DNA from 3 places in the Ligilactobacillus sp. LYQ60 genome. Region 1 is predicted to be linked to each of the others. Evidence: riboswitches for the same ligand, from Rfam matches in the RefSeq annotation. Region 1 holds a riboswitch; each other region holds the start of a gene.
The links. A riboswitch is a leader RNA that binds a small molecule or an ion and turns the genes downstream of it on or off. The one in region 1 is predicted to bind lysine.
Positions count from the first base shown of each region.

Region 2: another riboswitch for lysine. It lies ahead of ACI3EZ_RS02895 (amino acid permease); the one in region 1 lies ahead of yjeM (glutamate/gamma-aminobutyrate family transporter YjeM).
Region 3: another riboswitch for lysine. It lies ahead of lysA (diaminopimelate decarboxylase); the one in region 1 lies ahead of yjeM (glutamate/gamma-aminobutyrate family transporter YjeM).

Region 1 covers NZ_JBJFZV010000005.1:78,788-82,070, reverse strand. The annotation lists gene glmU (bifunctional UDP-N-acetylglucosamine diphosphorylase/glucosamine-1-phosphate N-acetyltransferase GlmU) at 1-1,030, opposite strand, end outside; lysine riboswitch at 1,195-1,368, shown strand; gene yjeM (glutamate/gamma-aminobutyrate family transporter YjeM) at 1,481-3,019, shown strand; gene ACI3EZ_RS05805 (metal-dependent transcriptional regulator) at 3,180-3,283, opposite strand, start outside.
Region 2 covers NZ_JBJFZV010000002.1:2,361-5,643, forward strand. The annotation lists gene ACI3EZ_RS02895 (amino acid permease) at 244-1,716, opposite strand; lysine riboswitch at 1,824-1,999, opposite strand; gene ACI3EZ_RS02900 (zinc-ribbon domain-containing protein) at 2,041-2,943, opposite strand; gene ACI3EZ_RS02905 (sulfite exporter TauE/SafE family protein) at 3,092-3,283, shown strand, end outside.
Region 3 covers NZ_JBJFZV010000001.1:146,328-149,610, forward strand. The annotation lists gene ACI3EZ_RS00660 (aspartate kinase) at 1-831, opposite strand, end outside; lysine riboswitch at 1,019-1,206, shown strand; gene lysA (diaminopimelate decarboxylase) at 1,313-2,626, shown strand; gene dapD (2,3,4,5-tetrahydropyridine-2,6-dicarboxylate N-acetyltransferase) at 2,629-3,283, shown strand, end outside.

The DNA.
Region 1 (3,283 bases):
TATGAACCCCTTCACCAATCTCTGCCTTTGGCCGGAGGTGACTGTACGGTCCAATATTACTATCCTTATGCATTACCGCATTTTCAAGGAATGATGCCGTTACCGTTACGCCATTCTCAATGACACTATCCCGAATCTCGGAGTGCGCACCAACCACACAATCACTCCCAATGATTGTCTTCCCTTTAAGCACCACCCCAGGTTCAATTACAGTATCGTTCCCAATCTGGACATCCGCATCAATGTACGTGGTCGCTGGGTCGATCATGGTAACCCCGTTTTGCATGTGGTGGGTGTTAATTCGCTGCTGCATCACCCGCGTTGCGTTTGCCAGCGCCACCCGATCATTAACGCCCATTGATTCCGTGAAGTCGTCCATTTGGAAGGCGTCGACCTGTTTACCAGCCTGTTTTAAGATACCAATGACATCCGTGAGGTAGTACTCACCCTGCGCGTTATCGTTGGATAACTGGTGAAGTGCGGCAAATAATTCCTTATTATCAAAACAATACACACCCGTGTTAATTTCCTGAACAGCTGCTTCTTCTGAAGTTGCGTCCTTCTGTTCAACAATCTTGGCAACCGTTTCATCCGCATTCCGGATAATCCGTCCATAGCCAAACGGTTGTTCCGTATGCGCCGTTAAAACCGTGGCTGCCGCTCCTTGTTGCTCGTGGTAAGCAAACAACTGTTTAAACGTCGTCGCGGTAAATAATGGGGTATCACCACACGTTACGAGGGTAACGCCATCCTTGGGACCCAAAACATCCTCCGCTTGCATCACGGCGTGCCCCGTTCCAAGCTGTTCCGCCTGCAAAGCATAGGTGGTTCGCTCACCAAGAAGGCGCTTAACCTGATCCGCACCGTGACCAACAATAGTCACAATCTGGTCAATTCCAACCTGCTCCAGTTGAGTTAATACGTGATCAACCATTGCCCTCCCACAAACGGGGTGGAGGACCTTATATAACTTCGACTTCATTCGGGTTCCCTGACCTGCTGCTAAAATCACTGCATATTTCTCTGTCATAATTCCTCAAATCCTTTATTAACTAACTAATCTTAATCTTACTCCATGTCCTGAAGAGACGCAATTTTAGCTTCAAATCATAATTCCAACATTTAATAGAATAATTGAAAAAATATTCGCCTTTCCTTGACGATCACGAATGAACGTAGTATAAAGTTGGTAAATAAGGTAATAGAGGTCGCGACCAATAAGAGTACCTTTTCGGAGGCTTGCCCACGCCGATGATGAAAAGCGAAAGGAGCGGTTGCCGAAGCATCAGTTCTTGGGATGAGCTGAGTGCTGGGACGTAGTTGAATAAGCTACGGACTGTCGCAGTAATGCGGAGCGCTATTCACACGGAACGGATAAACCCCTCCTGGTGCATGTGGTGCCCGGAGGGGTTTTCTTCACCAGTAGTGTTAGCCAACCTTTATTAATTATTTAATCCAATTAATTAAGGAGCGGTTACTGATGGAAAACAGTCAACGCAAAATGTCAATGTGGAGCCTGGTCTTAATGATCTTTGCCGCCATTTATGGGCTTGGTAATACGACCGTCGGCTTCTACCAAATGGGATACGGTGCAATGCTCTGGTACGTTTTAGGGGCACTATTCTTCTTCATCCCTAGTTCACTTATGTTCGCGGAATATGGTTCCGCCCTCCAAGACAGCCAAGGAGGAATCTACTCGTGGCTCCAAGCTAGCATCGGCGAAAAGCCCGCGTTCATCGGAACTTTTATCTGGTACGCAGCATGGGTTATCTGGCTGGTGACAAACTTCTCAACGATTTCAGTTTCAATCTCGGGGGCTATTTTTGGAAGGGATACTACCCAGTCATGGCACCTCTTCGGATTAACGTCCAACCAAACACTTGGGTTAATCGGAATTACCCTCCTCGTCTTCGCGACGTTCGTATCAACCCGCGGGTTTGATAAGATTGAAAAAATCGCCAGTTTCTGTGGAACGTTTATTATTGGAGTAGCCATCTTCTTTCTTATTGTCAGTGCTATCTACCTGGTAGTCGTTCATGGTCACCTCGCTCAACCATTAACCACCCAGAGTATGGTAAGATCCCCGAATCCCGCATTCGGCTCACCCATCGCACTAATGTCGTTCTTTGTTTACGCGGTCTTTGCGTATGGCGGAATGGAAACGATGGGCAGCACCATCGATAAGGTAAAGGACCCAGACAAAAATTTCCCACGGGGGATTATCATTGCCGCTATCGGCATGATTGTAATCTACTGCATCGGTGTCCTTGCTTGGGGGGTTACCGCTAACTGGCACCGGGTTTTAAGTGGCAGCAACGTTGACCTAGGGAACATTACCCTGGTATTAATGAGTAACCTTGGATATTCAATTGCGCACACTCTTCTCCACACATCCGTTGCCACCGCAAAAATATGGGGATTATGGGCCGACCGGATTATCGGGATTGAAGAAATCTTTTCAATTTTTGGGGCCATCTTCATCCTCATCTACTCCCCGTTAAAGACAATGATTATTGGAACCCCGCAACGGTTATGGCCAACTAAACTCACCAAGCTCAATGAACACGGAATGCCAGCAACTGCCATGTGGCTCCAAACCATTATGGTTGTGCTGATTATCCTCGGGGTTTCCTTTGGGGGTAAATCCGCGCAGGCATTCTACACTGTTCTGCAGGATATGAACAACGTCACAACCTCCGTGCCGTATCTCTTCTTGATTGCGGCCTTCCCGTTCTTTAAGAAACGGCATGACTTAGAACGGCCATTTGAGATCTACACCAACCGGGCATTGACCACAACAGTTTCGTTTATTAGCTGGACTACCGTTTTCATGGGGATCGTCTTTACGGTTATCCAACCACTCCTTCAACACGACCTTTATACCGCCTTCTGGACGGTCTTTGGCCCAGTCTTCTTCGGCATCGTTGGCTGGAGCTTCTACTCCCTAGCTGGTTACCGGCAGCGCCACCGAACTGCAACGGGAATCCCCGTTGCAGAAGAGCTAAACAGCAACGATTAGTTACCATAATAAAAAATGAGGGTGTGATGAATGTCACACCCTCATTACTATTTTCGTTAATTCGGTGCCAAGGCAACCGGGCCAAATAGAAGTACTAACCGCCGAATCTTTCCCTTGCGATTCACGCTGCTTGCCCATCACCCGTTTTCTTCGTCCACGATTACTCCCGGACAAAAATATAATTTGCTGCTTTGTAACCAACATCAAATTGTTTGCCATTATCTAACCGAACTACAACGGGGCCTTCAAACGGTGTATGCTGTT
Region 2 (3,283 bases), on a different contig from region 1:
AAAAAAGTAAACGGAGCCCGTCATCCCATGGGACGAACGGACTCCGTTTCGCGGTACCACCCAAGTTCGCATTCCTTGCGCACTCAACTAAGGTAACGGTCTCCCGTGCGGCATTACCCGCCCATACTTAACTCGCTGGAGTTTCGGTTCGGAGCTCTCACCATTCCCCGTCTCTGAAAACCTACTTATGGCGAATTATGATGTTTAACACTTTAGCTTTGGTTTCAGTATAATCCGCTCCGCCTACTTGTCAACCTGTTTCTTCTCCGTTACCCGGGTCGTCGTCAGGTCAACTTCCTTGAGCGGAATTAACTTCGTATGATGCTTAAATTTGTAGTAGAAAAACAGTCCGAAGAACAACGGAACCGACATGTACGTAATCAAAATTTGATACCAGTCAAGGTGGGTAAACGCCTTAGTATTTTGCCCCACAATCACTAAAATACACATTACAAACGCCAAAATCGGCCCAAACGGGAACCATTTTGCCTTGTACTTCAGAGCGTTTAAGTCCTTCCCCTGAGCAACGTATGCCCGCCGGAACCGGTAATGTGAAATTGCAATTCCAACCCACGCAATAAACCCGGTTAACCCGCTCGCAGCCACTAAGAAAATATAAACCTTTTGCCCAAAAATACTCGTCAAGAACGTGGCCAACCCAACCAATGTTGTTACCAGTAACGCTGGGAGCGGAATTCCCCGTTGGTTCACTTTGCCAAAAATCCGCGGAGCATCACCGGTTTGCCCCAGCGACATTAACATCCGGGTTGATGCGTACATCCCCGAATTAGCCGATGACAGAACCGCCGTAAGAATGACCGCATTCATCACGGAGGCCGCCGAGGCTAACCCGACCCGTTTAAAGACCAGCGTGAACGGGCTAATGGCAATATCCTTAGCCGAAGAACCTAGTAAATCCGGACTGGTATACGGAATAATGCAAGCAATTACAAAGATTGACAGGATGTAAAATAACAGAATCCGCCAGAAAACCTGCTTGATTGCTGTCGGCACACTTTTTTCAGGTGTGGCTGATTCGCCAGCCGTAACCCCAACAAGTTCCGTCCCCTGGAATGAGAATCCAGCAACAACAAAGACGTTGAGAATTGCCGGCAATCCGCCCACAAACGGGGCCTGCTTGTATGTGAAGTTACGAAGGCCAACCGCATGGCCCCCTCCCATAATGCCTAAGATGGTAAGAAAACCAACCAACAAGAAAACAATAACGGTAACAATCTTTACCAGGGATAACCAGTATTCTGTCTCTCCGTACGACCTAACGGAGAGAAAGTTAATCAAGAAGACTAAGCTTAATGCGCCCAGACTAAAAATCCAATTAGGAACGTGGGGGAACCAGAACTGCAGCACCAATGCCGCCGTTGAGACATCAACCGCAATAGTGATTGCCCAGTTAAACCAGTAATTCCACCCCATCGCAAAGCCTAATGCCGGGTCAACAAACCGCTTTGTGTACGTAGCAAATGATCCCGACACCGGCATGTATGTCGCCATTTCTCCCAGTGACGTCATCAAGAAGTACACCATCACCCCAATTGCGACGTAGGCAATCAACCCGCCTCCAGGGCCGGCCGTAGAGATTGCGGAACCCGAAGCGACAAACAGCCCCGTCCCGATACTTCCTCCGAGGGCAATCATCGAAAGATGCCGGGTCTTTAAGTCCCGTTTTAGTGAATATTCGTGCGAATCCTTTTTCATGGGTTCGTCCTCCTCAGTAATATTATTGAGGCAAACACTAATCAACACCAAAAAGGGCGTAGCCTCGAACTACGCCCCACTCACTTCACAGTTATCTCTGATTCATGGATATCGATAGCGCTCCGCGGTCACCCGCGACAGTCGTCCAGCTCTTAACCAGACGCCCAGCTTCACCCGGGAGGATCCAGGTAAGGCTTCGGCGGTGCACCCTTTCACCTAGCTTCAATGGCAATCCCCTGCCTCAACTAAGTTACTACTGATTACCGCAACCTCTGTTCGATAGTGTTACAATACCAAACTTAGCGCTTAAATACAATCCCTAACTCACTCATCTTGATCGTCATGGTGCTCATCATGCTGTTTCCCCGCATTCCGCACCCGGTTCTCCGCTTCATCTTGTTCCTCTTCTTGTTTGGCTTCTTGCTGGTGCTGCTGGAAGTGCTGTTCAAACGCTATCATCCGTTCCCGGGGAGCCTGAAAAGTATACCGATCATTAGTAATTACCTGTCCCTTTATGCACAATAAAAGCAGCGGAATATCCCCTAACAGGATAATAAAAAGAAAGAAAAACGCGGGTAATTCAGCGTCATGAAACCGCCGAACCTGAGCCGTTAAGTTACAAATCACAGCTGCCGTTGTTCCAGCCATTCCAAGGGTAAAGCCAACCCGAAGAGCAAGTGTTTTACTAATTCCGAGTTCAACTAACAGCTGAACCCCTAGCCCAACAACCACCGTATAACAGGCCAGCAATAAAACCAATCCAAGCGTTCCCCACCAAAAATCTGCCCGGCCCATCCGTTTTCCTAAAACAAACGTATCCCGCATCATTAACTTCGTTGAAGGAATAATCCCCGGTTCAGCTGACTCATTTCGGGGAAGGTGTGGCACCCGCTGCTGTTCTCGTTGCATTTGCTGCTGCATTTCCATCAAGAACCGCTGAAGGTCCTCCTCACTATTGATTGTTGTCACCCGAATTGGCCTGTCACCCTGCACGGTCTTTCCCTGGAGATCCTCCTCTTCTTCCTGGTGGAGTTCATTCGGATCGAGGTATGCTTGATCCGCCCCACAGTACGGACAAAAATTAGCGTTTACCGGAATATCACGGTGACACTTCTTACATTTTTTCTTTTCACCCGTAGCATTATCCCGTTGTTGCCGGGCACCGCAAAAGGCACACTTGTCTTGGTTTCCTTCTAACTGGTGGCCACAGCGTTCACACGTATACATTAACTCCTCACCCGTTCTTAGTCATATTTCAGTTTGCCTTCAATATACCATACTTTATGCACTAACCCGCAGCAGAACCAAAACTTAATCAGCCGGTCTTTTTGAAAAGAGTATAATGAAGGTGATTTTATAAAAAGGAGCGTTACGTATGATTACAACAGCAGCGATCATGCTTTTTGTGGGGTTCCTTGCCGGAACGCTCGGCGCAATTCTTGGAATTGGGGGCGGAATGATTGTCACTCCAATTGTCACCCTCCTATTCGGGCTCAACATTAAGTACGCTATCGGAGCAAGCATCATCGCGGTGATTGCCACCAGCTCTGGTTCAACCATCGCTTTT
Region 3 (3,283 bases), on a different contig from region 1:
TTTTACGATGACTGGGATTTCCCCCGCAATTGCTGGAATAAGGGCTTCATCGTGAAACACGGAAAAACCGGCGTATGCCAGTTCGCGCATTTCCCGATACGTCATTTCTTTGATGGGACGCGGATTGGAAATAATTGCTGGATTGGCCGCATAAATCGCATCTACGTCCGTAAAGTTTTCGTAGCATTCAGCTGCCACTCCCCGCGCAATAATAGCGCCAGTAATGTCTGATCCCCCGCGAGAAAACGTGGCAATTTCTCCGGCAGAAGTATAGCCGTAAAATCCCGGAACCACCAAAACTTCCTGGAAAGCTTGGAGCCGCACCAGGTGATCATAGGTTTCAGGGAGAACCGTTGCATTATTGGGGCCATGTTGATCACTTACAACAATTCCCGCTTCTTTGGGATCAATGAAACGAGCAGGAATCTTCTGATAGTTGAGGAGGGCAGCGATCAGAAAGGCTGTTAGCCGTTCCCCAGTAGCCTTAAACGCGGCCATTAAATAGTCTGCGTTCGGGAAGGAAGTCTCCGCTAAGGAAATAATCGTTTGTGGAATAAACTGTAAGTCACTTTGCGGTAAATTAAAGTACGCAGCAATTTCGAAGTACCGGTGAATAATTTCTTCCCGAATTGCAGCGTAATCATCACGGTGAAGAACGGCGGTTGCGTATGCAATTAATAAATCCGTCACCTTAACATCATCGGCTGAACGTTTCCCGGGAGCAGATACCACCATTATTCGGCGTTTCGGGTCTTCCCTAATAATTGCGATTGCCTGCTCAACGTGTGGCCCATCTGCGAGCGAACTTCCCCCAAACTTAACGACTTTCATGTAATTTCCCCTCCAAATAAGAATTCTGTGAAAGATTACGTATTATTTTAATAACGCATTTGGTGCTGTCAACACCTAAAGTAAAATAAAAATAACAAATAGTGGTGCCATCTAAGGAAGAAAAAAATAATGAAAATTAAATTTCAATTAGCGATTGACATTTAGTAAATAGCAGTGTAGATTAAAAGCAAGTCGAAGAGGCGCGGCCAATATCAGTATCTTGGGTTAGTTTATTCCCGAACGATGATCCCAAGTGAAAGGAGCGGTCGCCGAAGCGCTGGAAAGGGAATTTTATTTCTGGTTTGCTGGGTTGAAGTTTAAGAGACTTCAGACTGTCGCAAGAAAATAAAGGCTTGCGGGGCGCTATCGACATCGGATTTCTACACTAATTTTAATTAACGATTACGTAGATTCCCCTGTGTGACGCGCACACGGGGGATTTTTTTAGCGCCCTGTACTCAAAACGTATGGGGGAATTAAAATGTCATTTTCACACCAATTCGCAACAACGCCAACTGGTCACTTAATGCTCGGGGGATGTGATGCCCTGACACTTGCCCGTAAATACGGAACGCCACTAATCGTATACGACGTTGACCAGCTTAAGGCGGCTGTTTCTCAATTCACACAAACACTTGCCGCTTCGGAGCTCACATCTGCCGTTTGTTACGCAAGTAAGGCATTCTCGTGTATCGCAATCTACCAGTTAATGGCCCGTTTAGGGTGTCATGTTGATGTGGTATCAGGGGGAGAACTCTATACTGCGCTTCAAGCTCACTTCCCACCGGAGCGAATTTGTTTTCACGGAAATAATAAAACAAAAGCAGAGCTAGAATTTGCAATTACCAAGCATGTCGGAACAATTGTTATTGATAATTTCCACGAAATTAACTTACTAAAGCAGGTTTTGACTAACCAGAACGCTACGGTCAACGTGATGCTTCGGGTGACGCCTGGGGTACAGGCACACACTCATCGATACATTACGACTGGCCAAATTGACAGTAAGTTTGGGTTCGATCTCGCTTCAGGGCAGGCAACTACCGCGTTGCAGTGGATTTTAGCCTGTCCCCGCATGAACTTCATTGGGGTTCATGCTCACATCGGTTCACAAATCTTTGTACCGGATGGCTTCGTTACGGAAATTAACCGATTATGCACCCTTATTGCACAATGGGCCCGTAACTTTGCGGTAATCCCCGCCGTACTTGATATTGGCGGGGGATTTGGCATTCAGTATACAAATGATGAGCACCCGGTTCCCGTGAAGACGATTCTTCAAACAATTACCACCACTGTCAAACAATCTTTTAAGCAAGCCCATTTGCCACTGCCAGCCTTGTGGGTCGAACCCGGGCGGGCCATCGTTGGTCCCGCCGGAACTACGCTATATACCGTGGGGAGTGAAAAACACCTCCCCGGGAGATTACCGTACGTCGCCGTCGACGGGGGGATGGGCGATAACATTCGACCAGCCCTATACGATGCCCACTACACTGCATTAAATGCTGCATGTCCAACCGCCCCCGCAATTAACCGGATTCGGTTAGTTGGAAAGTACTGCGAATCGGGAGATGTTTTAGTGGATGATTTACGAATTGCACCGTTATCCGCAGGAGACATTGTGGCGATACCAGTAACCGGCGCATATGGTTATTCAATGGCATCTAATTACAACCGAAATTGCCGACCGGCAGTCGTTTTTGCACAGCGCGGACATTCGCAACTCGTAATTCGACGTGAAAGCTATTCACAACTAGTAATTAATGATTTGCCGTATGAAGGGAGTAATTAAAAATGAAGCAAATGAATACCCAAGAAATAATTAACTACATTGGAAACGCCCCTAAAACAACGCCCGTTCGGGTTTATCTTCAAGGAAAATTTACGACTGTTACGTTCCCAGCAGAAATCACCAGTTTTCATACACCAACCATGGCAATTTTGATTGGTGATTGGGGAAAGATTAAGCCCTTTATTACGGCGCATGCCACAGTAATTGAAACAACCCACGTCGAAGTACTTGCTCGAAATAGCGCCGTTCCGCTGCTAGACTACATTGACACGGATGCTCGAATTGAACCCGGAGCGATTATCCGGGACCAGGTTAAAATTGGAAACCGGGCAGTCATTATGATGGGGGCTATCATTAACATCGGCGCTGTAATCGGGGAAGAATCGATGATCGATATGGGCGTAGTCCTAGGGGGCCGAGCGCAAGTCGGCCGGCATTGTCATATTGGCGCGGGGAGCGTTTTAGCCGGAGTAATTGAACCGGCAAGCGCGCAACCAGTTGTTATTGAGGACAACGTTATGGTTGGCGCCAATGCAGTTGTACTAGAAGGCGTCCGGGTTGGCTACGGGGCAGTCATTGCCGCAGGCGCAGTGGTGACACATGATGTGGCTCCCAACACCGTCGTTGCTGGGGTCCCAGCTCGGATTATTAAAAAGA